One region of the Exiguobacterium sp. K1 genome, then DNA from elsewhere that is predicted to be linked to it. Evidence: a T-box and tRNA genes for the amino acid it is inferred to sense, from the RefSeq annotation. Region 1 holds a T-box; the other holds one or more tRNA genes.
What was found. The T-box of region 1 lies ahead of alaS (alanine--tRNA ligase). A T-box ahead of a tRNA ligase gene usually reads a tRNA of that ligase, here a tRNA-Ala.
Positions count from the first base shown of each region.

Region 2: it has a tRNA-Ala gene. The T-box ahead of alaS (alanine--tRNA ligase) is inferred to sense a tRNA for this amino acid. The anticodon was not compared.

Region 1 covers NZ_JAOTIT010000001.1:248,870-264,978, reverse strand. Annotated here, with positions in the region: gene mltG (endolytic transglycosylase MltG) at 1-8, opposite strand, end outside; gene N7U64_RS01255 (DUF1292 domain-containing protein) at 90-386, opposite strand; gene N7U64_RS01250 (DUF1292 domain-containing protein) at 370-657, opposite strand; gene ruvX (Holliday junction resolvase RuvX) at 670-1,092, opposite strand; gene N7U64_RS01240 (IreB family regulatory phosphoprotein) at 1,089-1,358, opposite strand; gene alaS (alanine--tRNA ligase) at 1,393-4,035, opposite strand; T-box leader at 4,097-4,314, opposite strand; gene N7U64_RS01230 (ATP-dependent RecD-like DNA helicase) at 4,357-6,582, opposite strand; gene N7U64_RS01225 (VOC family protein) at 6,699-7,247, shown strand; gene N7U64_RS01220 (tetratricopeptide repeat protein) at 7,307-7,963, opposite strand; gene mnmA (tRNA 2-thiouridine(34) synthase MnmA) at 7,977-9,101, opposite strand; gene N7U64_RS01210 (cysteine desulfurase family protein) at 9,114-10,244, opposite strand; gene cymR (cysteine metabolism transcriptional regulator CymR) at 10,259-10,666, opposite strand; gene N7U64_RS01200 (replication-associated recombination protein A) at 10,730-12,043, shown strand; gene N7U64_RS01195 (ThiF family adenylyltransferase) at 12,080-12,844, opposite strand; RNA gene ssrS (6S RNA) at 12,942-13,131, opposite strand; gene N7U64_RS01185 (DASH family cryptochrome) at 13,199-14,401, opposite strand; gene N7U64_RS01180 (hypothetical protein) at 14,542-14,664, shown strand; gene N7U64_RS01175 (DNA-3-methyladenine glycosylase) at 14,749-15,336, opposite strand; gene aspS (aspartate--tRNA ligase) at 15,397-16,109, opposite strand, start outside.
Region 2 covers NZ_JAOTIT010000002.1:435,742-451,850, reverse strand. Annotated here, with positions in the region: gene N7U64_RS07570 (flavodoxin) at 1-334, opposite strand, end outside; gene N7U64_RS07565 (winged helix-turn-helix transcriptional regulator) at 441-761, opposite strand; gene N7U64_RS07560 (DoxX family protein) at 945-1,343, shown strand; gene N7U64_RS07555 (flavin reductase family protein) at 1,365-1,958, shown strand; gene N7U64_RS07550 (hypothetical protein) at 2,025-2,417, opposite strand; gene N7U64_RS07545 (ABC-F family ATP-binding cassette domain-containing protein) at 2,417-4,318, opposite strand; gene N7U64_RS07540 (redox-sensing transcriptional repressor Rex) at 4,475-5,134, shown strand; gene N7U64_RS07535 (twin-arginine translocase TatA/TatE family subunit) at 5,134-5,337, shown strand; gene tatC (twin-arginine translocase subunit TatC) at 5,345-6,124, shown strand; tRNA gene N7U64_RS07525 (tRNA-Ala) at 6,232-6,304, shown strand; gene N7U64_RS07520 (S8 family serine peptidase) at 6,548-10,291, shown strand; gene N7U64_RS07515 (hypothetical protein) at 10,448-10,606, shown strand; gene N7U64_RS07510 (hypothetical protein) at 10,700-11,146, shown strand; gene N7U64_RS07505 (hypothetical protein) at 11,161-11,637, shown strand; gene N7U64_RS07500 (hypothetical protein) at 11,658-12,119, shown strand; gene N7U64_RS07495 (hypothetical protein) at 12,138-12,605, shown strand; gene N7U64_RS07490 (hypothetical protein) at 12,625-13,128, shown strand; gene N7U64_RS07485 (hypothetical protein) at 13,142-13,627, shown strand; gene N7U64_RS07480 (iron ABC transporter permease) at 13,682-14,689, opposite strand; gene N7U64_RS07475 (FecCD family ABC transporter permease) at 14,686-15,687, opposite strand; gene N7U64_RS07470 (iron-hydroxamate ABC transporter substrate-binding protein) at 15,757-16,109, opposite strand, start outside.

The sequences.
Region 1 (16,109 bases):
TTCTCCATCGGTTCCTCCTTCTTCTCTTAAAACAAGGTGATATCGAAAGAGCCATTGCTCTGACGACACCACCTTATACACGAGTCGGTTTAGTCAAGCTCGTCTTCTAATGTATTAAAGACTTCTTCAATTTCATCCCAAGTTTCTGCATCGTCTTCTGCGATTGGGACGAGGTTAAAGTCATCATCGCCGTCACCGTACTCTTCTAACTCATAAACGAAGATGTCGACTTCTTCTGCTTCATCATAATCCGCGCCGACCGGCTCGAGGAAAATGTAAGTTTTGCTTGAACGTGGGCTTTCATACCGTAAACGCTCGGCAAATTTAAATTCGTTTCCTTCTCCATCGGGAATTACGTAATGTGTAGGTTCATTCTGTTGCATCATTCATCCGCTCCTTTAATGCAGTCTCAAGTTCATCCCAAGTCTGCTCATCGTTTTCATCAATCAGGCTCAATTCAAAATCATCTTCGCCTTCGCCAAACTCGTCGATTTCACAAATGATTAAATCATCTGCGCCCTCTTCCGGATGACCAATCATTTCGAGAAATAAATAGGTCTTGCCGGTTCGCTCACTGACATAACGGTACCATTCTTCGAAAAGATGTTCGCCACCGTCTTCATCAGGAAAGAGATACTGCCGTTTTTCTTCAGACATCTCATTTCCTCCTTATCGATTTGCCCGATCCAAATAAGATTGCAGGATCATGACTGCTGCCATCTTATCGATGACTTGTTTCCGTTTTTTCCGACTGACATCGGCATCGATCAGCATACGTTCTGCCTGCATCGTCGTCAGTCTCTCGTCGACAAGAACAGTCGAAAGGCCCGTCTGGGTTTCGATTTCACGCGCGAACGCTTCACTCGCCTCAGCTCTGGGACCAATTGACCCATTCATGTTTTTCGGATGTCCGATGACGATGATTTCGACACCGTATTCCTTAATAATTGCCTCGAGTCGTTTGAAGGCGACCGGGTATTCAGGTTCTGTCCATTTGATGGTTTCGACGCCTTGTGCTGTCCAGCCCATCAAATCACTCACCGCAACACCGATCGTCTTCGAACCGACATCAAGTCCGATGGCACGCTTCATTTTTTGTCTCCACTCTCCGATAGATAAGATTTCACGAGTTCTTCCAGTAGTTCATCACGCTCAATCTTTCGGATCATATTACGTGCATCGTTATGACGAGGAATGTAAGCAGGATCACCGGAAAGTAGATATCCGACGATTTGGTTGATCGGATGATAGCCTTTTTCTTCTAAAGCATGATAGACCGTCAGCAATACTTCGCGTGTCGCCGCCTGGCTATCGTCTTCTGGAAAATTAAATTTCATCGTTTGATCCATCTGACTCACGTTAATCACCTCTTTCATTTACACTACTTCTCTATTATGCCAGTGATTGCACGTAATGTGAAGTAAACGCAAGAGCTTCATTTAATTTTGCAGGATCTTTTCCGCCGGCCTGTGCCATGTCCGGACGACCGCCGCCACCGCCGCCGCAACGAGTCGCTACTTCCTTGATCAATTTACCGGCATGGTACCCTTGATCGATTAAGTCTTTTGAGACACTCGCAACGAGGTTGACTTTGTCTCCCTGCGCACTACCGAGGACAATGATTGCCGAACCGAGACTTGACTTCAGTTCGTCCATCATGCCGCGAAGGGCATCCATATCCGAGACGTCGACTTGCTTCGCAAGCACCTGGACGCCGTTGATCTGCTCGACATCATCTTTAAGTGACGCCGCTTCGATGTTTGCAAGTTTTGCCTGCAATGATTCGTGTGCCCGTTCCGTTTCGCGAAGCTGAACTTGAAGTGCTTCGATTCGTCCCGGTACTTCCGTCGTTTTCGTTTTCAGGACACGTGCTGCCTGCTCGAGTGTCTGCAGGTGACCGTTCATGACATGATAGGCTCCAGCGCCTGTGACGGCTTCGATTCGTCGTGTGCCAGCTCCGATTCCTGATTCGGAAACAATCTTGAACAGACCGATTTCTGCTGTATTGCGGACGTGGATTCCGCCACACAGTTCGATCGAATATGTTCCAGCCGAAACGACACGAACCGTCTCGCCGTATTTTTCACCGAACAGTGCCATTGCCCCTTTTGCTTTTGCATCAGCAATGTTCATTTCTTCAATTTCTACTGCAAGTGATGCCCAAATTGCTTGGTTGACATCCTGTTCGATTGTTGCTAATTCTTCAGCCGTCACTGCTCCGAAGTGCGAGAAGTCAAAGCGCAGACGATCCGCTGAAACAAGTGAACCCGCTTGGTTGACGTGTGTTCCGAGTGTGTCTTTCAACGCTTTATGCAACAAATGGGTTGCCGTATGGTTTTTCGTGATGGCTTGACGCGATGATGCTTCGACCGCGGCATGAACGGATGCATCTGCTAAAGCAATTCCTGTCCGGACCACAACGGTATGCAGATTTTGACCGTTTGGTGCTTTTTGAACATCTTTGACATCGAGGACGAAATCCGGACCCGTGATCGTTCCTGAGTCTGCCACTTCTCCGCCACTCTCTGCATAAAACGGTGTAACATCAAGCAACAATTGTGCTTCTTCGCCGGCAGCGACTTCTGTCACTCGTTCTCCATCATGCAACAAAGCAATGATTTTTGCATCCGCCTCAAGGTCCGTATAACCAACGAATTGACTTGGAACAGTCAAAGTTGCCAATACTTCTGATTGCTGTTGCATCGAACCGCCGTCTTCACGGGCAGCACGGGCACGTTTCCGTTGCTCATCCATCGCCAGTTTAAACCCTTCTTCATCGACGGACATCTGGTGATCTTCTGCGTATTCAACCGTCAGTTCGAGCGGGAAACCGTACGTATCATACAAACGGAAAGCATCTTCTCCGCTGATGACATGTTCGCCGTTATTTTTGGCTGCTTGTGCCACTGTGTTCAGGATGGCAAGACCGTCATGCAGTGTCTCGTGGAATCGCTCTTCCTCGTTTTTGATGACACGTTTGATGAAATCTGCTTTTTCCGGAACTTGCGGATAAAAATCGACCATGACGCTGCCGACTGTATCAACGAGTTCGTACATGAACGGACGTTCGATTCCGAGCATTTTTGCATAACGGACAGCACGACGGAGCAGTCGGCGTAAGACATAACCGCGTCCTTCGTTCGAAGGTAACGCTCCGTCTCCGATGGCAAAGGCAACCGTCCGGATGTGGTCGGCGATGACTTTAAACGCGACATCCAGTTTTGTGTCTTCGCGGTAACGTTTCCCGCTGATTTCTTCCGTTTTGTGGATGATCGGCATGAACAGGTCGGTGTCAAAGTTCGTCGGTACGTCCTGCATGACGCTCGCCATCCGCTCAAGACCCATTCCGGTATCGATGTTTTTACGCGGTAATTCTGTATAGTTGCCATGTCCGTCATGATTATATTGACTGAACACGATATTCCAGATTTCAAGGTATCGTTCGTTTTCGCCGCCCGGATAGAGTTCAGAGTCGTTCGGATCATCTCCGAAAGCCGGTCCACGGTCGAAGAAAATCTCCGTGTTCGGACCTGAAGGACCTTCCCCGATTTCCCAGAAGTTATCTTCAAGCGGGATGATGCGCTCGGCCGGCACACCCAGTTCGAGCCAGATTTGACGTGCCGCGTCGTCTTCCGGATGAATCGTTACGGAAAGACGATCCGGATCAAGACCGTACCACTCGTCACTCGTCAAGAGTTCCCAGCCCCATTTGATCGCATCTTCGCGGAAGTAATCGCCGACCGAAAAGTTTCCGAGCATTTCAAAAAATGTATGGTGACGTGCTGTTTTCCCGACGTTTTCGATATCGTTCGTCCGGATCGATTTCTGTGCGTTGACAATCCGTGGATTTTGCGGAATGACCCGTCCGTCAAAATATTTTTTTAACGTAGCAACACCTGAGTTGATCCAGAGTAACGTCGGATCCTCAATTGGAACGAGTGATGCACTTGGTTCGATTGCGTGCCCTTTAGACTGGAAAAAGTCGAGATACATTTGACGGATTTGTGCACCCGTCAACGGTTTTAATGGTTTCATCGAAAATACCCCCATTGATTAATTTGTCCTGAACGCAAAAAAAACGATACATTCATCCCTGAAAAGGGACGAAAGCATCGCTCTCGTGGTACCACCCTCGTTCGTAAAGACAACTGCTCCCTTTACCTCGAAAAATCCGTTAACGGAGATTACCCGCAAGTGTTTGCACTCGACTCCGGAAGGAGCTTCAATCGAATCGTCATGAAGATGGTTCCAGCAATTCCATCTCTCTCTGGTCATAAAAATTACGATTTACTTATCTTCCATCAACGTTTTGCGTCCATTCATCTACCGTGATTATTACCTATCTGATGCATTCAGTCAAGTCTTTGTCATACCGCCGAGCCGTTCAATGAGCCGTGTCCGCCGGCGCGGCTCTTCCTCTTGTGATGCTTTATGGAAGGCACGGGGATCTCCGAACAACAGCAGACTGGCTTTGGCCCGCGTGACGGCTGTATAGATGAGGTTCCGGGAATGCTTGAAGGCACCGGTGAAAAAGACCGGCATCAACACGATCGGAAACTCCGATCCTTGCGCTTTATGAATCGTAATCGCATAGGCATGCGTAAATTGATCCCAATCACTCCGGTTATATTCAACTTCCGTCTGATCGAACCGGGCAATGATTTTATCCACCTTATCGACATTTTCCTTTGCGAAAAAGATATTGACGATTTCACCGATATCACCGTTGTAGACATTCTCTTCCGCATTGTTGACGAGCTGAAGAATCTTGTCTCCGCTCCGGTAAATCCGTGTCCCTTGTTTGACTTCCCGTTTTTTCGGCGCTTCCGGATTGTAGACTTTTTGCAGAACGATATTCAATTCGTCGATGCCCACCTGTCCCCGGTACGTCGGCGCTAAAATTTGAACGTCAAACTTCGAATATCCTTTTGCCAGTGCTTTTTCGGCAAAAGCCGCGATACCGCGCAACGATTCCTGCGGAGCAAGCGAATAAAAACGACGGTCGGATAAAGGGGCCAGCAAATCAGCCGAAGTGACACGATTTTTTAAATCGTGGGCCAACCGGAGAATCGAGGAATCTTCCGCTTGACGGTGGACGACGTTGAGTCGGACGACTGGAATACCGTCCGTATCCATCAAGTCGGCAAGGACTTGTCCCGGACCGACCGATGGCAGCTGGTCACGGTCGCCGACGAATAAAATCTTCATCCCGTTTGGCACTGCCCGTAACAAACTCGATAACAGATAGATGTCGATCATGGACGATTCATCGATGATCAGTACTTTACCGGCAATCGGTTGGTCTTCGTCCAGTTGGAAGTTCGTTCCGTCATATTTTAATAGGCGGTGAATGGTCATCGCCGGAACATCCGTTGCTTCCGACAGCCGTTTGGCCGCCCGTCCGGTTGGGGCGACGAGCACATACGGATAGACTTCACCTGACTTGACCTGGCTTTTTTCAAGCGGCCAATCATGTATTTCTTGAAGCGCATGCAAAATCCCTTTGATGACCGTCGTCTTCCCGGTTCCGGGTCCACCCGTCAGAACCATCAACGGCGCCTTAACCGCAAGCTCAATCGCCTCCCGTTGCTGAACGGCGTATTCCATACCAAACCGTTCTTCAAGTTGACCGATGGCTGACAAAATCGTCGCTACATCGACTTCCTGCTCGGATCCGTTCGCCATGACACGGGCCAACTCTTTTGCCGCCCGGACTTCCGCATAGAAGATCGTCGGCAGATACAAACAACCTTCTTCGAGTTTGACCTTATCTTCCGTCAGTAACAGCTCGATGGCTTGTTCCAGGCGTTCACCCGGATCCTCGCCAAGTAGACGCGGTGCCCGCTGTAACAGGGATTCGACCGTCGCGAATGCATGCCCTTCTCCCGCTTCCTGTTCGAGGATGTGCATGATGGATGCTGCGACCCGTTCCGGATGCAGTCCGATAAGTCCGAGGTGCGAGGCAATTTGGTCGGCCGTCTTAAAACCGATTCCACTGACCTCATACATCAAGGAATAAGGATTTTCACGAATTCTCGCCATCGCATCCCCTTCGTACGCTGCATAAATCTTTGCTGCGAGTTTTGGGGTGACATCAAACGGTGCTAAAAAAAGCATCAGTTGATCGACACCGTATAAGGTCGCAAGCCGGCTGAAGATGACATCCGCCTGCTTCTGTTTTAACCCGGGGACACGATCGAGTGCTTTACTGTCCTTTAAGATGATGTCAATGGCATCTTCACCGAGCTCATCGACGATATTTTTCGCTGTTTTCGGACCAATGCCGGTAAACGATCCGTTCGTCAAAAAACGGACGGCAGCGTGTTTCGTCATCGGGACCGAACGCCGGATCAACTCTGCTTTTAGTTGTTTGCCAAATCGCGGATGATCAATCAACCGTCCGAACGCTTGATACGTTCCGCCGAGTTCGATTCCGACACCGGTTCCCGTAACGACAAGCTCCGTTTCTTTTAGTTCAAAGTTTTTTTCCTTGATCGCCATCAGGACGATGGAATGGGCTTCTTCTTCGGAGGAAAAAAGCACACGTTTGATACGACCGACTACTTGATGGGGGTGCTCCATCACTCCACCTGCTCTCTTTCTGGACTCCGTTACTCAGTTATTATCATAGCATTCGTTTAAGGGATTTTAAATGAGGGAAACATTCCTTCATATATTATCTGAATGGAGGAACAAACATGGGACGTCTGCCGATTGCAGGATTATGTGAATTAGTTTTAGAAGTGCAGGACATGGACCGGGCCGTCGCCTTTTGGAACGGAACGCTTGGAATTCCAATCGTCGAACAATGGGCACCGGAAGATGCAGAGCCGAGTCATGAACAGGAAAAACAGGATGGGGTTTGGGCGACATGGTTGTACATCGGAGGAAACACCCGTCTCGGTCTTTGGCTCAAACGGGACTTTACGATGGAAGAACGGACCGTCAAAAACCTTCCCGTGACAGAATGGGACAGCTTGTATGATGAAGGCGGCGTTCATGTCCATTGTGCCTTTTATATTGAGAAAGACGAATTTAACGAAGCACTTGATTTGCTTCGGGGTGCATCGATTGACGTCAAGATTCGGGAATGGGATGAACAAGAGACGTCTAATGACAAGGAATACTCGGCTTATTTTAAAGATACAGAAAACAATGTCATTGAGCTCTATACGAAAAATATGGATGAAGCCTATGAGGAATTTTCCGGTCCGCCACTACGCATCGTCCGCGAAGTCGGCCATTAAAAAAAAGACTCTGCTGAATCGATTGCCACAAGCCGTCGACAGCAGAGTCTTTTTCCTGGTTATTTTAGTAAGGCATCCATTTTCGCTTTGGCATCCTGCGCCAGCGTATGGTTTGGCTGATAGGCAAGAACGGTTTCGAGCTCTGTATAACATGCTTCCTGCTGACCTAAAAAGGCCAGTGCAATGGCATAATTATAACGGGCATCGGTGTGTGTCTCTTCGAGCAATAAGACCTGTTCAAAGATTTCAGCCGCTTCTTCAATCTGTTCGTTCTGAGCCAGGGCAAGACCGTACTGGAAGGCGATTTCAACATCCACCCCGTTCAGTTCCGTCGCCTGTTTCAAACGCGGAATCCCCCGAACCGGATCCCCGAGCTTTTGATACGTCAGACCGAGCATGAAATGGAGATCGGCATCATCGAGTCCGTGCAGCAAAGCAAGACGTAACGACTCTTCCGCCTCGACCAATAAATCCGCCGAGAAGTATAAGGCACCTTTGGCATAATGGGCACTGGCGAACGTCGGATCAATCGTCAAGGCTTTATCGTAAAACCGGAGTGCCCGGTCAGCATCGTCCATCGATTGGAGTAATGTCCCCAAGTTGACGTAACCGGTCGGGTCGTTCGGCTGTTCTTCAATGGCATCATTAAAAGCTTGAGCCGCTAATTCATAATTACCGGATTCTAAATGTCGGAATCCGACTTCGTTGTAATTCATCCCAATCTCTCCCTTATGCAAGATACGTTAATGCTTGACCTGCTTTGTAGGCATCGTCAATCGTTGCTCCGCCGAGACAGACATCTCCGTCATAAAAGACGACGGCTTGTCCGGGAGTAATCGCCCGTTGCCGTTCGTCAAATGCGACGTCCAGACGTCCGCCGTCGAGGACACGAACCGTGACCGGTGTATCCGTTTGACGGTAACGGAACTTCGCTGTACAACGGAATTCCGTCCCGATCGGCATAGATGCCGTCCAGCTGATGTCAGACGCATATAAGCCTTCTGAATAAAGCAATTCATTATGGAACCCTTGTTCAACGAACAGGATGTTTTCTTTGAGGTTTTTCCCGACGACGAACCACGGTTCTCCGTCTCCACCAATTCCGAGACCGTGGCGTTGTCCCATCGTGTAATACATCAGACCGTCATGACGCCCCATCGTTGTCCCGTCGAGTGTTCGCATTTCACCCGGTTGCGCCGGCAGATACTGACTGAGGAACTGTTTGAAATTCCGTTCCCCGATAAAACAAATACCGGTCGAATCTTTTTTCTTTGCTGTCGCAAGGTTCGCTTCTTCCGCGATTTTCCGCACTTCTGATTTTTCCATATGCCCAATCGGGAACATCGCTTTCGCAATTTGATCCTGTGACAGTTGGTTCAGGAAATACGTTTGGTCTTTATTTGTATCGACGCCGCGTAATAATTTATGCTCCCCGTCTTCATAGACAGCTCGTGCATAATGGCCCGTCGCAACAAAATCCGCCCCTAAGCGCATCGCATGGTCAAGGAATGCCTTGAACTTGATTTCTTTATTACACATGACATCCGGATTCGGTGTCCGGCCGAGTTTATATTCATCCAAGAAGTACGTAAAGACTTTGTCCCAGTACTCCTTTTCGAAATTGACCGCATAATACGGAATGCCGATTTGATTGGCGACGGCGATGACATCTTCGTAATCTTCCGTTGCCGTACAAAATCCGTTTTCATCTGTATCGTCCCAGTTCTTCATAAATATCCCGATGACGTTGTATCCTTGTTCTTTTAATAAATAAGCCGTAACGGACGAATCGACACCGCCGGACATCCCGACGACGACCGTTGTTTCCTCCGGTGCTTTTGCGCGTGTATTCATTGTTTTCACCTCTTAATTGTTCTGAAACGATTTTACGACATCTATCAGGCCTTGTGCGAGCAGTTCGACTTGCGCCTTGTCGTTTCCACGGCCGAAGCTGATTCGGACCGATTGTTTCGTCCGTGGATTTTCACCGTACATCGCGGACAAGACATGCGACGGTTCGACCGACCCTGCCGTACAGGCACTTCCGCTCGAAACGGCAATGCCCCGCATGTCGAGCATAATCAAAAACGGTTCGATCTCGACGTCCGGGAAATACAGGTTGATGACTTGCGGCAATCCGTCTGTCCCGTTGACTTCAAAATCAATCGTTGAGGAACGAAGCCGTTCGAGCAATGTATGCCGCAACAGTTGATACTGCTTAACCTGTTCTTCGCGTTCCATTGCCGTCAGCCGGACCGCTTCCGCAAATCCGACAATTCCGGCGACATTTTCCGTTCCGGCACGACGCTTTCGTTCCTGTTCCCCGCCATACGACTGAGGAGCCAGTTTGACGGCAGAACGGATATATAATAAGCCGACGCCTTTTGGTCCGTTGATTTTATGACTTGATGCGGACAGCAAATCGATTTGCATCGCTTCCACGTCGATCGGCGACTTTGCAAAGACTTGGACGGCATCGGTATGGAAAATAATCTGTTGTTCCCGGAGGAAACGACCGCATGCCGCAATCGGCTGGACCGTCCCGACTTCATTGTTTCCGAACATGATCGATACTAGAATCGTATCCGGCCGAACAGCTGCCCGTAACGCCTCTTCCGTTATGATACCGGACTCCGGTATTTCGAGATACGTCACGTCGAATCCCCGCTTTTCCAGTTCCTCGAACGCATGAAGCACGGCATGGTGTTCAAACCGTGTCGTGATGACATGACGTCCTTTCGACTGATACTGCATCGCGGCACCGATGATGGCATAGTTATCCGACTCCGTGCCGCCGCTCGTAAAGAGAATTTCCGTCGGTTTGGCGTTCAGTTCCGTTGCCATCATTCGTCGTGCCGTGTCAATCGCAGCCCGCCCCGTCCGTCCGAATGCATGGACGCTTGACGGATTCCCGAATTGTTCGAGCATGTAAGGCGTCATCTTTTCCAAAACTTCCGGCCGCATTGGCGTCGTTGCCGCGTGATCAAAATACATCATCGTTTTTTCACCTCTCATATATAAAACATATAACCCGTGTCATCTTCTTCGGCTAAATCTTTTAATGTCGTCGTATCCAAAACTTGATCGACGGCACTTTGAATTTTATCCCACAATTTTCGTTTCGTCACTTCGTCACAATTATCGCCTTCAACGACGACAAGCGGACCTTCAAGCAGACGGATGATATCTCCTGCTGTGATTTCTTCGGCCGAACGGCCTAATTTATATCCACCGTATGCACCGCGGACACTTTTGACGAGACCGCCGTTTCGGAGCGGGGCAATCAATTGCTCCAGATAATGTTCGGACAGATCATACATCTGGGCAATTTTTTTTAAGGACAACGGCTTGGCTTCGCCTCCTTTGGCGAGTGCAATCATGATTGTCAGACCATAACGGCCTTTTGTCGAGATTTTCATCATGCGAAAAGACATCCTTTCTAGTATAGTAGTAGCTAAAAGTTGAAAGAAGGAACGCTACCTATGGCTAATCTATTTGAATCACATTCTCCGGCCGGTCCGCTCGCCAATCGGATGCGCCCTCAATCACTGGACGAAATCGTTGGCCAACGCCATTTGATCGGAGAATCAACCTTGTTGCGCCGGGCAATTCTCGCCGACCGGCTTGGGACGGTTATTTTTTACGGACCACCGGGAACCGGAAAAACGACGCTTGCCCGTGTCATTTCCAGTTATACGAAATCGGCATTCGAACAGCTGAATGCTGTCACGGCAAAACTGGATCAGTTGCGTGAAGTTTTAAAAGCAGCCGAATCCCGACTGCAGTTTGATCAACAAAAAACGATTTTATTTTTGGATGAAATCCATCGTTTCAATAAAATGCAACAGGATGCTTTACTGCCTGCACTCGAAGCCGGAACGATCACGCTGATTGGCGCGACGACGGAAAATCCGAGTTTTGAAGTCAATGCCGCTCTGTTATCGCGGGCAACCGTCTTCCGGTTTGAAACGCCGACGACAGACGATTTACGGGTCGTCCTCCACCGAACTTTACACGATACGGAGCGTGGTCTCGGCAAATATCCGATTACCGTCACAGAAGAGGCGGTCGATCATTATGTCAAACTGTCGGACGGGGATTACCGGGCATTACTCAACGCACTCGAACTCGCCGTTTTGACGACACCGGAAATTGACGGTGAAATTACGATTGATCTTGCCGTAGCGGAAGAATCGATTCAGCAAAAAGCCTTGAAATACGATAAGGACGGAGACCGGCATTACGATGTCATCTCGGCCTTCATCAAATCAATTCGCGGCTCGGATCCCGATGCTGCCTTGTACTGGCTTGCCGTTATGATTGAGGCCGGGGAAAGCCCCCGCTTCATCGTCCGTCGCCTCTATGTCCACGCGGCAGAAGATATCGGATTATCGGATCCGCAAGCTTTGCTGATTGTGGACGCCTGTGCCCGGGCCTGTGAATATATCGGTTTTCCGGAGGCACGGATCCCGCTCGCCGAAACGGTGCTGTATCTTGCGACGGCACCGAAATCAAACACGGTTATTACCGCGATCGATCAGGCACTCGAACTCGTCCGCCGATCGGACGGCGGTCCGGTTCCACCGCATTTACGGGACGCTCATCATGCCGGTGCTGCAGCACTTGGTAATGGTGTCGAATATCAGTATCCACACCAGTTTCCGCATGCATATGTCAAACAGAACTATTGGCCGGAAAATCTGGCACGAACCAAACCCGTTTTCTACAAGCCAAGTTCCCGCGGGTTCGAAAAACAATTGCAGGCCCGGCTCGACTTTTGGAAAAAACAACCGTAACCGATGAGAAAAAGCGACCTCAGAAGGTCGCTTTTTTTAACGGACACGTTCGATGATGACGCCGGCTTCCCGGACAATCTCATTGATGACATAACTTGCCGCAATCAATCCACCGACCGACGGGACAAACGCGTTTGAACTCGGCGGCATTTTAGCTTTTCGAATCACGGCTTCATCGTTTCCGACGACTTGACGGACTTCTTCGATGATTTTGACCGGTGGTTCATCCGAAAAGACGACCGGGACGCCTTTATGGATTCCTTCCTTACGCAGGCGCGTCCGAATCACTTTTGCGAGTGGATCGTAACTCGTATCTTTAATATCAACGATCTTGATTCGTGTCGGATCCATCTTGTTCGCCATTCCCATACTCGAGATGATCGGAATCTGACGTTGTTTACACTCTTTGATCAAATGAATCTTAAACGAGACGGTATCCGAAGCATCAATGACGTAATCCGGATTTTCTGCAAAAAAGGCTTCATATGTTTCTTCATTGTAGAACATTTTCAAACGGATGATTTCTAAATCCGGGTTGATTTGCATCAGGCGATCCGCCATGGCATCGACTTTCGGCTGACCGACCGTCGGAAGCAACGCATGGATTTGACGGTTGACGTTTGTGATATCAATATCATCTTTATCCACCAGAATCAAACGTCCGACACCGCTGCGCGCCAGGGCTTCCGCCGAAAACGAACCGACGCCGCCGATTCCTAAAATCGCTACAGATTTGGATGCCAATGCGTCAAGTCCGGTCTTACCGATTGCCAGTTCATTACGTGAAAATTGATTTAACATCTCATAACCTCACAATACTCATACTGTTTTACTCGGAATTATATCATAAAAAAAAACGTCATGCGACGTATGGTGTGATTCATCTAAAAAAGAAACGATGGGACCCGAAGTGCCGTGTCGATACCTTATTTTTGAACCTGCTGCGCAGGTGGGTGTCTTATCCGATTCCTATTCGTACGTCCTCCTGCTGTGTTACGAGGCATGTACTACTAGTTGGAACGTCAAACTCCCTATCAAAAAAGAGTGGCTCAAAGATAAAAGGCGGCTCTCGTACATCTCAGGAACCCCATCTGTTGCATTTAATATAGCATTCCCCTTATCGAAATGCAACTGGTTCTGACCCTTAAAATTTGGTCATTTTTCAGTCGTTTCACTTGACATCCAGCGTCGGATAAAGGCTCTGTTCGGATCATATTTTTGTTGCTGAAATTCAGGATTAAACCGTGGTGTCCGGGTCGCATTTCCGACTCCCGCGATATAAGCCCAGTTTCCGTAATTGGAGGCAACATCGTAATCAATCAAATGCTGTTCAAAGTACCGTGCACCGATCCGCCAATCCTGTTTCAAGTCATGAATCAGATAACTGGCTGTAATTTGACGTCCCCGGTTCGACATCCAGCCAGTTTCCTTGATTTCCCGCATGAAAGCATCGACAAACGGTTCTCCCGTCTCGCCAGCTATCCAACGGTCGATTGCCGCCTGATCCGTCTTCCACGTCAAGCGACCGTCCTTCAAACCGTTCGAGCGAAACAGCCGGTGTCCCGTCTCCCGCATCGTCAAATGGAAGAAGTCCCGCCACAATAATTCGAAGTATAACCAGTAGGTCGATTCATTCGCGCCGTGTTCCCATTCCGTCCGTTGCAGTTCCGCCATGACCCTCCGTGGGGACAGTGAACCGTTGGCAAGCCAGGCAGACAGTTTAGAAGAATCATCCACGTCAAAGCCGTTTCGTGTTTCTTTATAGGTAAAAACCGGTCGTTCCAAATACGCGGCTAATCGGTCCAGACCTGCCGACTCGCCTCCCATAAACGGGAACGCGGTTCGCGGGTCGTAGCCAGCTCTCGTTTGAGGTGGTTCGATATACCGAACTTCCCCCGGTGCTTCGATTGGCTCCGCAAAACGCCCGTCATACTCCACTCTTTTCCGGAATGCCGTAAAGACACGTTTCAGTTCGTCACTGCCGATATCTTCCCGGAGATGGAGCGTCTGGGTCTCGTACATCTGCGTGGTAAAATGCTTCTTAACTTCATTTTCCTGCCGTGCTTCGTATTCACCCGTCATCCGGTGAAAATAAACGACATCCTCCGGTTGGACAAGCGATGTCAGCTGTTCGACTGTTTCCTCTTGTAAAATCGTCAGTTCGACGCCGAGTTGTCCTAAGTGTTCCCGCAAGAACCGAAGCGTTTCCTGTTCAAATCTTACTTGCTGTTCGCCACGGTTTCCGGATTCCTGCTGGATAAATACTGCCCGGACTGTATTTTGTTCGTTGCATGCCCGGGTCAACGCCTCGTGATCGTCAACCCGCAAATCGTTTCGGTACCATACGACTCCCGTCATAATCTCAGCTCCTTTCTCTTTTCTACCCGTACTATCTCAATCTTACTTCCTTTCGCAAAGAACCGATGTGCTAGAAAGGTTTTAAGTTTTTGTTTTCGTGGAATATGATTAGTACAACTTACTAAGGAGTGAAACATATCATGGCTGCTAAAAAAGGTAAATTAAGAACATTGATTACGCTTGCTACGACGGTTGGACCGATCGTCTACAAATTCTATAAAAAGCAACAATCTAAAAAATCAATCAACACACCAAAACGATAAAACAGCAACGTGTTTCTCTTTTTAGAGAAACACGTTTTTTGATGTCAGGATGTATCCATCAGCGGTACATCTTTTTTATACGGTTTATTTTTTACTGACCCCATTGCTTTCCCGTTCGTAAAACCGCCATGGATACGCTGTTGCTTCTCCCGCATTCGGAATCCCGATCCTCGTCGTCTGGACGATTTCAGTCGCTTGACCGTTCTCGATCTGAAACCGGTGATCCGTGTAGAGATCAGCACCTGAATCGTCCGTTCTCAATCCGAAGGCCTGACATAATTTAGCGGGACCGTTGACGAGATTTTTTTGCTCGGTTTTGGTCAGTTCCGCATACGGCTTCCCAAAACGGCGGTCAGCAACTAAATCGTGTCCGGTGACGATTTCCGCTCCGCGAAGCAAAATCCCATATCCTTGTCCGACTTCCCCGCAGACAATGTTCAAACAATGATGCATGCCATAGGTGAAATACACATAGATATGACCAGCCTGGCCAAACATCGGCGCGGTCCGTTTCGTCGGTCGTCCACTGTAGGAATGGGCGGCTTGATCGTGCGGACCAAGGTACGCCTCCACTTCGACAATTCGCATCGTGACGTGTTCGACCGTCAACAGACTCCCTAACAATTCCGGTGCCACCTCAACCGGTGACCGTTCAAAAAATGTTCGTTCCATCTTCAGTCCCCCTTATAAAAAAAACAGATTCCCTTCAGGATAGAAGGAAATCTGTTGGTATTATGATTGTTTGACTGCTGTCCGAATCGACAGTTCATTCAATTGTGCGTCTGAAACCGGGCTTGGTGCCGCTGTCAACAGATCGCTCGCAGAAGCTGTTTTCGGGAACGCAATCGTATCGCGTAAGTTCGTCCGACCGGCAAGCAGCATGATCAGGCGGTCAAGACCAAGTGCGATACCGGCGTGTGGCGGTGTGCCGTACTCGAATGCTTCCATCAGGAAACCAAATTGTTCGTTGGCTTCTTCTTCCGTGAAACCAAGCAATTTAAACATCCGCTCTTGAATATCACGTTCGTAAATCCGTTGTGATCCGCCACCGAGCTCATAACCGTTCAAGACAAGGTCATAGGCAACAGCAAGGACACTGCCCGGGTCTGTCTCAAGTTTATCGAGATCTTCCCGGCGTGGCATCGTGAACGGGTGGTGGTTCGCATAAAAACGACCGTCCGCTTCTTCAAACGTCACGAGTGGGAAGTCCGTTACCCACAGGAAGTTGAAGACAGTTTCGTCAATCAAACCAAGCTCTTTCCCGAGTTTTTGACGAAGAGCACCGAGACTGTCGGCAACGATCGACGCTTTTGCCGCGACGAACACAAGTAAGTCACCGGCTTCTGCTGCCGTCGCTTCGACGAGTCGGGCTGTTGCTGCCTCATCAAAGAACTTCGCAATCGGACCGTTCAGTCCGTCAGCGGTTACTTTAACCCATGCAAGAC
Region 2 (16,109 bases), on a different contig from region 1:
CGGCAGATGCAAGCGTCTGTTCCAATGTATCGACGGCTGCACAGTATTTCGGATAATCCAAGTCACCGGAGCCAAAGGCAGCAGCGGCTAAGCCGTTTAACGTACTTTCCCCCAGCTCGTCGACGAAGTCCTCCGCTTCATACGGTAAATCGCCGTCCCCCCATGTGTAGGAGCCGAGTAGAACGGCATCATACTGAGAAAAATCGGACGGGTATAACTGATCGAGCTCTTGTATATGAACCGTGCAGCCCTTGCGCTCGAGTTCCGACTGCAAGATCTGCACGATGTCTTCTGTATTGCCGGACATGCTGACAAAACCGATCATGATGTTCATCTGAATCATCCTTTCTCCAAGACATGAACATCTTTAGTTTAATTGATAATCGTTCTCAATACAAACAGAAATAAAAAGCCTCTCCCAAGTGGAGAGACTTTTCATGTCAGTCTTGGAGCTCGGCCCATTCTTCGATTGAACGAATGACAGGTTCAAGCTGACGACCTTTGTCAGTCAAACTGTATTGAATTTTAATCGGACGTTCCGGAATGACGGTCCGGATCACAATACCTTCCGCCTCAAGTTCCTTCATGCGCTCCGTTAACATACGACCAGACAACTCCGGAATCGCATCTTGAATTTCGTTGAAACGACAGGTCTTTGTCATGAGATGACGTAAAATCAAGCCCGTCCACTTCTTGCCCAAAATTTCAAAGGCATGTTCGACTTTCGGACAAAGGGCAGTCGGAATCAATGTCTCTTCCATCAGCACTCATCCTTTCTATATTTGTAGTATACCCGCTTCTACTAAAAAAATCGAATCATTTTACTTAATGTAACAAAAAGAACAAAAACAAATCTATTTACTTTTAGTAAGTGATAGTTTATAGTCTTATTTGGGTTACTAAAAGTAATTAAAAAACATTAAGTAAAAGGGAGTTTGAGAAAGATGATGGATTTAGGATTATTTTTAATACGCTTGGTGATTGGCTTAACATTTGCCGCACACGGGACACAGAAATTGTTTGGCTGGTTCGGTGGACACGGGATTGAGGGGACAGGCGGCTGGTTTGAGTCGATCGGCATGAAACCGGGTAAAACACTTGCGCTTGCGGCAGGACTTGCGGAACTGGTCGGCGGCGTACTGTTTGCCGGCGGTCTCTTCTTATGGTTCGCAGCAGCACTGATTATCGGATCGATGCTCGTTGCGATCATCAAGGTGCACGGTCAAAATGGTTACTGGGTGACACAGAACGGGTACGAATACAACATGGCACTGATCGTCATCGCTCTTGGCGTCGCCTTGATTGGTGCTGGAGACTATTCACTCGCAGCCATGCTCGGGTAAACAGAGAAAGAGGTTATAACAATGAAGTTTGATGCGCGGTCACTCAGTCCAAAAGAAAACTATAAATTGTTGATCGGGAGTATCATCCCGCGACCGATTGCTTTCGTCACGACAAGAGGAGCGGACGGAACAATCAATGCTGCCCCGTTTTCGTTCTTTACCGTCGCCTCAAGTCATCCGCCTCAACTGTTGATTGCCGTCCAAAAGACGGATCAAGGGGAGAAGGATACGGCTAAAAATATCTTGTTAACGAAAGAATATGTCATTCATATCGTCAGTGAAGAGATTGTCGAAGCGGTCAACGAGACGGCAGCACCGCTTGCTTACGGCGAAAGTGAACTGGAGCGGACGAATCTGACACTGATTGACAGTGATTTGATTGATGTTCCCGCGGTCGCAGAAGCAAAAATCCGGTTTGAGCTGAAGCTGACGCAACACATTGAACTTGAAACAGCCGATTTATTGATTGGCGAAGTCATCCGTTATCATGTCGCAGATGAACTGGAAGAGTCCTTCCGGATTGATGCAGACGGATTAAACGCGATTGCCCGTCTTGCCGGCAATGACTACGCGAAAATCGGTGACATCTTTACGATTGCGCGTCCTACGAAATAAGACAATGCCATACAAATAGACGAGGAAAGCAGATATCGAATCTGCTTCTCTCGTCTTTTTTGTGACTTACTCCATTTTATGGCGTTTGCTGTACTGAAAACCGTCGAGCAAATAAAACAGGACGGCAAGTGCCCAGATTCCGACACAGCTGATCAAAAAAGCGACCAGTGGTGAGACAGCGCCGTAATACATGATGATCATTGGATCATTCAGTTCGACGAACGACTGAATCGTCAACAACGTACAAATCAGACCGGACAATAAACTAATGAACAGTCCGCTCCACGTTTGGATGACAAGTCCGATCATGCAGGAAATCAGGATGAACAACGGGTACACAGCATTAAACGCATCCGGACGAATGAAAGCCGAGACATAGTCCGCATACATCGGGACGAAGTAGAGGACACCGGACAATAATCCTTGGATCAGATTGATCAGATAACTTTTCGATCGCATCAGTGAAACGACTCCCACTGTTCCATCAGCTCAAGCAAATCGACGTCGATCTGATCACGTTCTGCCGACAGGGCGGTCGCTTTCGGAATATCATTAAAGATTTCCGGTTCACACAACAGCTGTTCGATTTCAACCGACCGGTTCTCCAACCGTTCGATCTCTTGCTCGAGCTGTTCGAGTTGCTGTTTCTTCTTACGTGCTTCTTTTTGGGCTTCCTTGTCAATCGTCTTCGTCGACGCGACTTTGATTGCTTTCGCTTCTTCCGCTTCAAGACGGGCGATTTCTTCTTTCTCGGCTTTTTTCTCCATGTAATACGAGTAGTCACCGAGGTAATCGGTCACACCGTCTGAACTCATTTCAATGACACGCGTCGCGACGCGGTCAATGAAGTAGCGGTCGTGGGAAACGAACAGCAGGGTCCCTTCGTAGTCGACGAGGGCATTCTCGAGGACCATCTTCGAATCAAGATCCAAGTGGTTCGTCGGCTCATCGAGGACAAGCAGATTCGTTTTGCGTAACTTCAGTTTTGCGAGCGCCAGGCGTCCGCGTTCTCCGCCGGATAATTCATGGACGAGCTTAAAGACGTCGTCTCCGCTGAAGAGGAACTGACCAAGCACAGACCGGACTTCCTGTTCGCGCATCAACGGCCATTCATTCCAAATTTCATCGATGACCCGGTTGCGGTCATTCAGTTCCGCCTGCTCCTGATCGTAGTAACCGATTGAGACACCGGTTCCGAACCGGTAGTCTCCGAATAACGGTTTCAGACGGCCGACGAGCACTTTCAGTAGTGTCGACTTGCCGATTCCGTTTGGTCCGACGAGCGCCAGTGATTCCGCGCGTTGCAGACGGAACGTGATGTTTTTCGAGACGGCTTCTTCATAGCCGACTGCGAGTTGGTTGACCTGCAGCACATCATTGCCGCTCTGCTTTTCAATCGGGAATGACAGAACCGTACTACGTTCGTCACCGTCCGGCCGGTCGATCCGGTCGACCTTTTCAAGACGTTTGCGGACGCTTTGCGCCCGTTTTGTTGTCGTTGCCCGGGCGATGTTGCGCTGGATGAAATCCTGCATCTTCGCGATATCTTCCTGTTGCTGTTCGAACTGTTTCATTTCCTGTTCGTAGAGCGCCGCTTTTTGTTCGAGATACTTCGTATAATTACCGGTAAACTTCCGGGAGACGTTCCGGGACAATTCATAGACGACGTTGACGACTTGATCGAGGAAATACCGGTCATGGGAAACGATCAGGACAGCGCCGCGGTAACCGGACAAGTAACTTTCAAGCCAGGACAGTGTATCGATGTCCAAGTGGTTGGTCGGCTCATCGAGAATCAGCAGTTCCGGTGCCTGCAGCAACATCTTCGCGAGGGCGAGCCGGGTCCGCTGTCCACCGGAAAGCGTCTGAATCCGTCGGGAATAATCGTCCGGATAAAAGCGCATCCCGTGTAAGACGGAGCGGATATTGGCTTCGAACTGATAGCCGCCGGCTTCCGAGAAGTCGTGTTGTGCCTGGTCGTACGTTTTAAGGAGACGGTCATAAGCGGCCGGATCATTTAAAATGTGTTCCATGCCCATTTCAATTTCCATCCGGCGAAGTGCCCGTTCCTGATCCTGCAGATGCTCAAAAACAGTCAGCATCTCGTTCCAAATTGATTCGTTCGACTCGAGTCCGCTGTCCTGCGCGAGATAACCGATCCGGACTTCCTTGCTTTTCATGATCTCGCCCGAGTCATGTGACAGCTCCCCGGCGATGATTTTTAAAAGTGTCGATTTTCCGGCACCATTTCGTCCGACGAGGGCAATCCGGTCCCGTTCCTGTACTTCGAGTTTAATATTGTCTAAAATCGGCTCGACGCCGAATGATTTTGAGAGTTGGTTTACTTGTAAGAGAATCATATCCATCCATCCTTCCACCCTTTAGTCTATCACGAAAAATCCTGCCGAATATAATATTTGTTACTCTATGTGAAGTGGTTTACAATCAAGGGGAGTAGAATTCTTTGCATTGATTTGGGTGCCACGTCAGAACGTGGCCGAAGGGGGAACTGCAGTATGAATGGGCCAGACACAAAAATACCACAAGCAACGGCGAAACGGCTGCCGTTATATTATCGTTTTATCCAGAGTCTTTATAACTCCGGCAAGTTGCGCGTCTCGTCAGCAGAGCTCAGCGAAGCGGTCAAAGTCGACTCCGCGACGATCCGTCGTGACTTTTCCTACTTTGGGGCGTTAGGGAAAAAAGGGTACGGTTATAATGTTCAACATTTGTTAACATTTTTCCGAAAGACACTCAACCAAGACGAGGTCACGAATGTCGCCTTAATCGGGGTCGGACATCTCGGAACGGCGTTTGCAAATTATAACTTTTTAAAGAATAATAGTACTCGTATCGTCATCGCGTTTGACGCCGATGAGGACAAGGTCGGAACGACGACGCAGGACGTTCCAATTTATCACGTCTCGGATATGAAAGAACAAATCCAAGCGAACAATGTCGATGTCGCCATCTTGACGGTACCGTCTCAGTTCGCCCAGTCAGTGGCAGATGAGTTAGTTGAGTATGGTGTGACCGGCATTTTGAACTTTACACCGGCCCGGTTGAATGTACCGGCCCACGTTCGGGTGCATCACATCGATTTGTCAATCGAGCTGCAGTCGCTCGTGTATTTTATGAAGCATTATTCGCAATCAGCTGAAGGAGTGAAATCATAATGGAAAACTTAATCCCGTTAACACTTGGTATTGGACCGGGGAGCATCGCTTTGATCGGTGTCGTCGCCTTAATCATCTTCGGACCGAAGAAATTACCGGAACTCGGCCGCGCCGCTGGTCAAACGTTAAAAGAGTTCAAGAGCGCAACGAACGGCATCATGGAAGATGATAAGGACAAAAAGGACGAAATGAAAGAGAAGTGAGTGAATCATGGCGATCGATCAAGAACAGAGTGTGACATCGCACTTAGATGAACTGCGTAAGCGGATCATCTGGTCGCTCATCATTGTAGTGGTCATGTTTATCGCAGCCTTTCCGCTCGTCCGGCCGCTCGTCCGTTTCTTACAGGCCGACTTAAAGGAACTCGGAATCGGGCTGAATGCGTTTAACGTTGTTGATCCACTGATGTTATATCTGAATCTTGCGTTCATCATCGCAATCGTCTTGGCGTCCCCGTTTTGGATGTATCAGCTTTGGGCATTCATCCGTCCCGGTCTGCACGACCAAGAACAAAAAGCGACGTTGACGTATATTCCCGTGACGTTTTTCTTATTCCTTGCGGGTATTTCATTTTCTTATTTTTGGCTGTTACCGTTTTTACTCGAAGTATCGACGGAACTCGGGCAAGAACTCGGAATCGAACAGGTCATCGGGGTCGAGAACTATTTCAGCTTTCTGATCCGGTTGACGATTCCGTTCGGTCTGTTGTTCCAGTTGCCGGTCGTGACGATGTTTTTGACACGGCTCGGACTCGTGACGCCGTTCTTCATGCGGAAGAATCGGAAGTATGCGTATTTTGCGCTGTTCGTGATCGCGGCGTTGATCTCACCGCCCGATATCACCTCGCACTTGATGATTTCTGTTCCGTTGTTCGTGTTATATGAAATCAGTATCCTGATTTCGGCACGGACGTACAAAAAAGTGCTGATTCTCGAGCAGGAGGCTGAACTCGAACGACAGGCGGATATGATGCGTGAGTTGAACAAATAATAGAAGATTCTCCTTTACCCGCAAGGTGAAGGAGATTTTTTTGTAAGCGGTCTAATTTTATATTGAAAAAGTGAACAGCAATGGTTATACTCATTATAGAAACACACGGGGGCTTAGCTCAGCTGGGAGAGCGTTTGGCTGGCAGCCAAAAGGTCGTCGGTTCGAGCCCGATAGTCTCCATATCGCTTTACTTGAAAACCCTTGGGCAACCGGGGGTTTTTTTGTGTCTTCAGAAAAAAGGTTTCTTTTGATAAAAGGTAAATGAAGGATGTTAATTGGTTCATATGCCATAAACCAACAATTATTTTTAAAATACTCCAAATTTAAATTGTATATTAAGAGAAAATTAATTAAACTAAAAATACAGAATTTTTGTTTAATAGGTTTTGTTCCACATTACATTTTTGGAAAAGAGGAAAAAGAATGAAGAAAAAGAAGATTGCTCTGATGGCGGCAGCCCTCATGACATCTTCCAGCCTAGTTCATGCTGAGGGAAATGTATCATCACAAAAAGTGGATGTACAAAAGCCACAAGCACTCTCACTGAAAAAAGCGGGTCAGGAAAAGTCATACAGCCAAAACGAAAAAGTACGGATTGTCGTCGAACTCGATCAAAAAGCCGCGATTGAACATGCGCAGGCACAGAATAAACGCTACAGTACGTTAAGCAATACGGAAAAAATCATTCTCAAGAATCAGATCGTCAATAAACAAAAAGAAGTCAAAGCAGCGATTGCTAAAAAAGACATTGCGGTTTCCTATAAAGAAAGCTTCACGACCGTCCTGAACGGTTTCAGCGGTGAAGTCAAATACGGTGAAATCAAAGAGTTGAAAAAGTTAAGCGGCATCAAAACCGTACATATTGCACATGAGTATGCGCGTCCGGAAGTCGAAAAAGGCGCAACACCAAACATGTTACACAGTAAAGACATGGTCAATGCAAAAGAAACATGGCAGGATTACGGCTATAAAGGGGAAGGCACCATCGTTGCCGTCATCGATACGGGAATCGATCCGACCCATAAGGATATGGTCCTCAGTCCGGAGACGAAAGTTGATTTGACGTCGTCAAAAGTCGAAGGCTTTAAAGCGTCAAAAGGATTAAAAGGAAACTACTTTACGGAAAAAGTCCCGTACGGTTATAACTATGCCGATCATGACAGTGAAATCCGTGACCTCGGACCAGGCGCTTCGATGCACGGGATGCACGTTGCCGGTACGGTGGGTGCCAACGGCGATGAAACGAACGGCGGGATTAAAGGGGTGGCACCGGAGACACAACTGCTCGCAATGAAAGTATTCGGCAATGACCCGGGGATGCCGTCGACATTCAGTGATATTTATATTAAAGCGATCGACGATGCAATTGCGCTCGGCGCAGATGTCATCAACATGAGTCTTGGTTCAACGGCATCGTTCGTCCAAAAAGATGATCCGGAACAAAAAGCGATCGTCAATGCGATGAACAACGGGATTTTATGTGCGATTTCGGCCGGAAACTCGGCATTCGCCGGAAGCGGAGCCGGAAACCCGTACGCGTCGAATCCGGATGTCGGAGTCGTCGGTTCACCTGGACTGATCAGCGAGTCGCTTCAAGTTGCGTCTGTTGAAAACACACAATTGACACTCGAAGGTATGGCATTAAAGGTTGACGGACAGGATGCCGGTTACCTGGCCTACCAAAAACAAGATTCACCGAATCCAATTGCGGTCTTTGATAAAGAGAAGATGGATGTCGTGTATGTCGGTGACGGCAGTGAACCGAACTATGCGGACAAAGACGTCAAAGATAAAGTCGTCTTCGTCGTCCGGAACGGTAACTTTAACTACGCGATGATTCAAGCGGAAGCTGAAAAACAAGGAGCAGCCGGCGTCATCGTTCGCGGTCGTGTCGAGCACGGTGATTATGTCAGCATGGCGCTCAATAAACCGACGATTCCACTCGTCTCGTTGAGCATCGCAGACGGTAACGAGCTCGAAGCGAAAGCAAAAGCAGGTAAAGCATTGACGGTGACGTTTGACGGGAAAGCCGTCTCGACACCAAACCCGGTCGCAGGAGAAATGTCTGATTTCACCTCATGGGGTGTGACACCGAATCTTGATTTCAAACCGGAAATCACGGCACCGGGCGGAAAAATCTACTCCACTCTCAACGCCAATGAATATGGCGTCATGAGCGGGACTTCGATGGCAGCACCACACGTTGCCGGCGGAACAGCACTCGTTATGCAACGTATTGATAAAGACTTCAAAGTCAGTGGCGCGACACGCGTTAAACTCGCGAAGACCATTTTGATGAACACGTCCCGTCCGCAACTGGATTCAGGAAAGTACAATCAGGAAGCGAAGACCGGCAACTACTACTCACCACGTCGTGAGGGAGCCGGACTGATGGACTTGCATGCAGCCATGAAAACACCGGTCGTCGTGACAGAAACGAAGTCAGGTGAAGGGAAAGCGGCCTTGAAACAAGTTGGCGACAAGTTCAGCTTTACGCTCGACTTGAAGAACTACAGCAATGAAAAACTGACGTACAAACTGGCCGGAACGGTCCAATCGGATCTCGCTGTTCAAGGGCAGAATCTGCTTGAAGCCAACGGAATCTTCAAAAAAGGTACAGTCGATGCGGTCGACGCGAACAAAGGGACGTTCCCGATTTCCTTCACGGTCGGCTCAAAGAAAGCAAGCTCGGTTTCGATCAACGCGAAGAGTACGACGAAAGTCAATGTCACAGTGGATCTAAAAGATACAGTCGATTGGGCAAACGGTGCGCCTCTTGAAACCATCTTCAAAAACGGCTACTTCGTCGAAGGTTTCGTCCGTCTGATGGATACGAAGAGCAAAAATCCTGAATTGACGGTTCCTTATGTCGGCTTCAAAGGAGCATGGGACAAAGCACCGATCGTCGATGCACCACTGTACGATGAAAACACGTTCTACGGCATCACAGGTCTTGCGACAGAAGTGAAGGATAACTACAACTTCCTCGGAACGAATGCTGCAGGCGACGTCGTCAAAGAAAAAGTCTCGTTCTCGCCGAACGGAGACGGCAGTGCCGATGAGGCCTTCCCGATCCTGTCGTTCTTACGGAATGCGAAAAAGGTCGAGTACTCGATTCTTGACCGCAACAAAACAACACTCCGTAAACTGGAAACGCAGTCGGATGTCATCAAAAACTATTATGACGGCGGATCGGAAGACGGTTACACACCGGTCACGAATGCCGCGTGGGATGGAACGGTCAATGGTGCAAAAGCCAAAGATGGTCTGTACTACTACCAAGTCAAATCGGTCGTCGATTATCCGAATGCGAAATGGCAGACGGCGTTATTCCCGATCTACATCGATACAAAAGTTCCGGCAGCAACTGTCAAATGGGATGCTGACAAAAAAGCAGTTTCTTGGACAGCTGGTGACCAAGGAACGGGTGTCGCGTCATTTGATATCTTGGTCGACGGAAAAAGTGTCTTGAAAGAGCCGCTTGCTCCATCTGTTAAAAATTACACGCTGACGGATCTGCCAAGCCGCGCGAAAGTCACGTTCGTTGTAACGGATTATGCGGGTAACAGCGTGAAGAAAAACGTCAACACTTCAGGTGTCGACAAAACCGTTCCAAGTGTTCAAATTGATACACCGGAAGCACTCGGCTTAACGACATCACAACAAGTGACGGTTTCAGGAAACGTCGCCGATGAGTCCGGCATCAAATCATTCAAAATCAACGGAAAAGCTGTTAAATTACGCTGGGATGCTGTTCAACAACACTATGCATTCAGCCATGACATCACGTATACGACGGATGGTGTGAAGTCGTTTAAAGTCGAAGCCTATGATGGAAAAGGCAATCGTGTTGCCTTCAGCCGTCAGGTCATCATCGATTCGGAGCGTCCGACAATCCGCGTGACAGCACCAAAAACCGTTTCAAGCAAAACGAAAACAGCGAAAATGACGATTGTCCTGCGCGACAACTACGATGAGTTACGCTTTGATCTGAACGGTAACGCCGAATACCGCCGTTCGTTCAAAGAACCGTATGAAATGCGTGCGTTTAAGAAAACAATCAACAAGACCGTTACCTTGAAAAAAGGTAAAAACGTCTACAACTTGAAATTGAAAGACCTTGGCGGCCATGTCGTCGAGAAGAAAGTCGTCATCACGAAGAAATAAGGAGTGGAAGACAGTGTTGGTTCCGGTGGATGTCTGCCGGAAGCGACACTGTTTTTATTTTATGGTCCAGTGTGTTGCAGAAATGCTTTTAGTGTTTATCAAGTTCCGGGAAGGGGAAATTTCTGAATAGGTTATTTTTCTTGAGGGGGAACTCCTATGAATCCATTTACTACACTCATCGCCTTTATCGTCGGTTGCCTGGTCCTTTATCTCGGGATTCGGGATAAGAACGGTTGGTTGATCGGCGTCGCCATGATTCCGCTCGCCATCGTTGCATACAGTGTCATCTATCTAATCATCCAAGTCTCAGCCTAGAAACTTCTTTTTGGAAGTTTCTTTTTTTTTGAAACATAACCGGTAAAATGTAAGTATATTACAGTAAGAACCAACGGAAAGGAACGTGTCTGTATGCAAGCGATAACAGTCCAGATGGAATTACGGGAACTCTATCAACATATGCATCAGCGGACGACCGCTAAACTGTGGGGCGTCTTGGCACTCTTCTTGTTTGCCAGCAAGCTGATGGAACAACCTGTCCTTGCTTTGATTATTCCGATTCTCTATTGCATATATGATGTCGTGAGGCAACGCCGGCGTTTTCAAATCGTTGCCCGTCACACCTCCCAAAGATCAGCAGACCGTCTGTTTCGTCTTCATGTCGGCGTCGGAGTGTTTCAATACGGAGCGCTCGCAGTCTTGATTCTTCTGACGGCCAATCGGTCAGGTACGACCTTTTTGCTTGGACTGTGTCTTTTCGTCATCCCGTTTTACTGGCTCTGCCGGCGTTTCTTGATCTACCGCTCCAAACAGATTGATCCGACTTATATCAGTGAAACAGAGATTCAGCAGGGATGAAGGAGGAAAGTCAGATGCAAACGGCAAAGGACGAACGGTTACATGAACTGACGCTTGCCTATATCGACAAGAGTCAACTGCAAAAAAACGGCTGGCTGATGGCTGCCGTGGCGGCGACGCTCGGCATTTTTTCGGAAACGATGGATTCCGCCCTTTATTTGGGTCTGTTGCCGCTTGTCTATCTGATTTTTGATCTTCCGTTTCAGCTGGAAAAACGCAGGATTTTAGAACGGTATCTTTCCAAAGATCAGATCATGACACAAACGATGCTATGGCTAGGAATTCAGATTGTGTTATATGGCTCATTGCTCCTGGTTGTACTCGAAACGAAAGGACTGTCTTTATGGAAGATTACGTTTTGGGTAATCTTGATTCTCGCTCCGCTTTATTTTGCGACCGATTGGCTGTTTAAGAAGATGGCGGGGTCGGGAGATCCTGACTTCGTCAGTGATCAGGAAGTGCATAAGCACGTAAAGGACCTGGAAGAATGACAGCTAAAGGAGAGAACATCATGCGCACGGCACGGGACGAACGGTTACATGAATTGACGCTAGCTTACATGGAGAAAGACCTATTAGGAACGAGGTGGTTATGGACAGTTCTACTTTTGATGGGGATCGGGATTTTAATGACATGGTTTGATTCGGTTCTGCTGACGCTGTTGTTTCCGGTTGCTTTCCTTGGATCCAATCTGCGTTATCAAGTCAAAAAACGCCAGATTCTTGAATCGTACGTTGGTGAAGAACTAGCAACGACATACTGGCAATTTTGGCTTGTCCAAAACGTTGTGTTGAGTGTTACTTTTGCCATCCTTTTGATACTGACGGTGGATTTGTCGTTTTGGCAGATCTGGGGGACGATTCTGATTATCCTGATCCCGATTTACGTGGTGTCTGAATGGTGGTTTAAACGCCGGATTCGGCGCGATGATCCGGATTTTGTCAGTGATCAGGAAGTATACAAAAATGTATAAAGTAGGAGCTAACATCAAATGAATACATTGCTTGAAAAAAATACACGGTTAAATCTGCTCGGACCGCCGCTTAAAAAACTTCAACATCTGATTCCGGTTCCGGTTTTATTGTTTGCCTTAATCGGCTGGTTCATTCCGGATTTTTGGAAAACGGGACTGTTTACGTTATTTTCGATTACGGTACTTTGTCTCGCAGGTGTCGTCCGGGAAATCATGCGTCTACGCATTTTAAAGGGACGTTTGGAAACTGATTTATATGAACAGACCGTTTTAAAAGTCGGTCGCGCCTCGATGATTGGATATCTTGTCCCTATGATTTTATTCTATGTGGGATACATCTTTCCTCAGTATGCAGATGTTTCTTTTACGATGATTTTGATTTGGGTGCTTGTAATCAGCTTATTTGTTTCCAAATTAAATCGCGGTGCCAAACATCTTGATCCTGCTTTTGTGACGATGCGGGAAATCGAACAGTACCGGAAGTGAAGAAAAAAGGGGTGAACAGATGAGAGAAGGATTGAGCACATACCAGAAATGGACGACCGTCAGCCGTCGTCTGCGGACTTACGTCATTGCCGGCTTATTTTTAACGATCGTTTTGTTTTCAAGAAGCCTGCCGTTAACGGAAATGGGGTCCGGCGTTTTGATACTTGTGCCGTTGTTTGTCTATAACGGGTTTCAACGAGCGATTCAATTCTTCTTCTTGCAACGTCATACCGCCAGCCGGAAAATCGGTTTTGTGTTCGGCGGCGTAACGTTACTGGAAGCGGTCTATCTAATGGGTGCTGCATTCATTGCACCGCATCTTGGACATATGGGTTATCTGTTCCCGTTAATGTTATGGATTTCAGCTATCCTACAATTTCAAAGATGGACCGACCGTACTGTTCAAAACAGTCAAACGCTTAAACCGGTGAGGCTGAAAGCGAAAGGGAACGAATATCAGTATCAGACCGGTGACGGGATTGAAATGGAATGGGACAGACATGACGGAATGAAACGACGGTAGGGGAGGTCAGGGAATGGACAATACCAAACAGCAACGAACACTTGATTATCTGCGCTTCACGAAACGTGCCCGGCGTGTTCAGACGGTATTTTTTCTACTCGTGTTGGTCGTCTTTTTGTTTTTGGCAGATGATCTAAACTTCGCCGAAGTCTCGATGCATTACTTTTTACTGATTCCTGTCCTCGGCTACCAATGGACGGTCCGCTTGTTGAAGTACCGTTATTTCACGAAACGATTTGACCGGATGGAAGTCTGGGATCATCTCGGATTGCCGTATATCGTCATTACAATTACCGAGCTTTTACTTGTTGTGGCGTCCCAGTTCTTGATTCCGTATGTGTCGCGACCAGCGCTGATCGGACCGATTCTGGTCTTTTTACTGTCTGTCTTGTCACTCGACCGTCTCGTCGATTCCCGGATCAAACGACTTGATCCGACGCATTTATCAGAACGCGAGCTGATTCTTGCGGAACGGGAAGCGCGGCGGGTTAAATATTGAACAACAAAAAACGAGGAGCGGAGTAAATATCCGGACCTCGTTTTTTTGTTGTCGTTACTTTTTCAGCAGCAGATAGATAAAGTACGGAGCACCGATCAGGGCAACGACGATTCCGGCAGGCACACCATCCGGACCGGCAATGTTGCGTCCGATCGTATCCGCCAAGACAAGCAGCCAGCCGCCGATCAACAGTGCAATCGGCAGGAACCATTGATGACGGGGACCGACGAGCGCCCGGGCGATGTGCGGCGCCATCAAACCGATGAAGGAAATCCCGCCGGTAACAGAAACGGCGGACGCAGCTAAGGCAACGGCCGTCAGCAACAGTTGAATCCGTTCCTTTTCAATCGAGACGCCGACGCCGATCGCAACCGGTTCGTTTAAGGCGAGCAGGTTGAGCTTATTTGCTTTGTACAGTGTAAACGGAATCAGGACGATCAGCCACGGCAGTAAGGCATAAACAAACGTCCAGTCCGTTCCCCAGATGTTACCGGCCAGCCATTTGGCGATGAAATCGACCTTTTCACGTTTCGTTGAAGAAATCAGAATGACCATGATGCCGGACAAGGCCATCGAGAAACCGACACCGGTCAAAATCAACCGGATCGGTTGTAAGCCGCGATTCCGGTCGTACGAGAGTGCGTAAATTGCGACAGCGGTCACTAAAGCACCTAAGAATGCCGCAACCGGTAAGCCGTAGATGAATGAGCCGACATCCACCGGGAAGTAGAGGAAGAAGATGGCGACGGCGACCCCGGCTCCTGTATTAATTCCGATGATACCGGGATCCGCCAGTTCGTTGCGTGTGATGCCTTGGAGGATCGAACCGGACAAGGCGAGCGCCATCCCGGCGAGCAGCGTGATGACAATCCGCGGCAGACGGAGTGAAAATAAAACAAAGTCTTCTTTGAACGAGCCTTGTCCGAGCAGGGTCGGCAAAAGGCGATCGTAAGAGAGAGAAGCCGGACCAAGACCGATACCGACGACAATCGTACCGAGCAATAACAGGCTTAACAGTAAAAAGATCAAGCGTTGACGGCGACGTAAACGAGTTTCCATCATGAGAAAACGTGACCTCCTTTACGGACGATCAATAAAAAGAACGGCAGTCCGAGCATCGAAACGATCGCAATGACCGGTGTCTCGTACGGTGCAAACAGCGTTCGGCCAATTGTATCGGCAAGCAGCATGAACGTCGCTCCGAACACAGCGGTCATCGGCAGAATATACCGGTAATCGGTTCCGACGATGGCGCGGACGATATGCGGAATCATCAGACCGATGAAGGCCATGTTCCCGACCAACGCGACGGCGGCACCGGCCAGGAGGATGACGACGACGTACAACACGGCTTTGATCCGGATGATGTTTTGACCAAGACCAAGTGCGACTTCTTCCGACAGGCTGAGAATCGTCAACTGCCGTGAGAAAATCAGTGCAATCAATGTACCGATGACGATGACCGGCGTGATCGCTTGAAGCTGTCCCCATGTCGTCCCGACGAGACCGCCTGACGTCCACTGGGAGACGTCCTGAGCAATTTTAAAATAGATGCCGATTCCTTCCGCGATCGCATACAGGAAGGCGGAAATCGCGGAGCCGGCAAGGACGATCCGAAGCGGCGAAAAGCCGCCTTTTCGGGAAGCACCGATGCCGAAGACGAGTGCAGCGCCAAGGGCTGCCCCGAGGAAACAGGCGAGCATGATGCCGTAGTAGTTGATACCGGGAATGAAGACGAGTGCCAGGGCAAGCGCCGCATTGGCACCGGCTGTTAAACCGAGCAGACCGGGGTCAGCGAGCGGATTGCGGGTCATCGCCTGCATGATCGCCCCGGAGATGCCGAGGGCGGCCCCGACGAGAATCGCTGCCAGTTCACGCGGCAGCCGGATTTCCTGAATGATTTTTGCTTTATCGTTGAGCGGACCAAACGTCAAGGCGTTCCAGACTTCGCGGATCGTCGTATCAGCCGCACCAAACGTCATCGATAGCCAAAACATGATGACGAACAGAATGAGTCCGAATGAAATTTTTAAGCCAAAAGGCAGTCGAGCGGATGACACGGATATCGCCTCCAGTTGGTATGAATCCAAAAAAGGAGGGAGCGATGAGGCTCCCTCCTTTAGTATACGTTACGCGCCAAGGAAATTTTTCTTGAAGAACTCCAGTTGACGTTCCAGTGTGAGTGGATCGTTGAAGTAGAACTCTTTTGAATCAACTTCGAAGACGTGGTTGTTTTTAACGGCAGGGATGTTTTTGTACGTGTCCGTTTTTGTGAACGAGTTATCTGCTTCCGCTGTTTTGCTGAAGATCAGATAGTCGCCTGCATATTCCGGCAGAACTTCAGGTGATAACGCGTAATAGCCATCTTTTAACGCCATCTCCGTGACTTTTTTAGGCATTTTCAATTTCATCTCTTGGTAGAGGATTTCTGTACCGCGGCCCCAGTTGTCGCCGAAGACGTAGAGCTGTTTGTCGAAGCTTT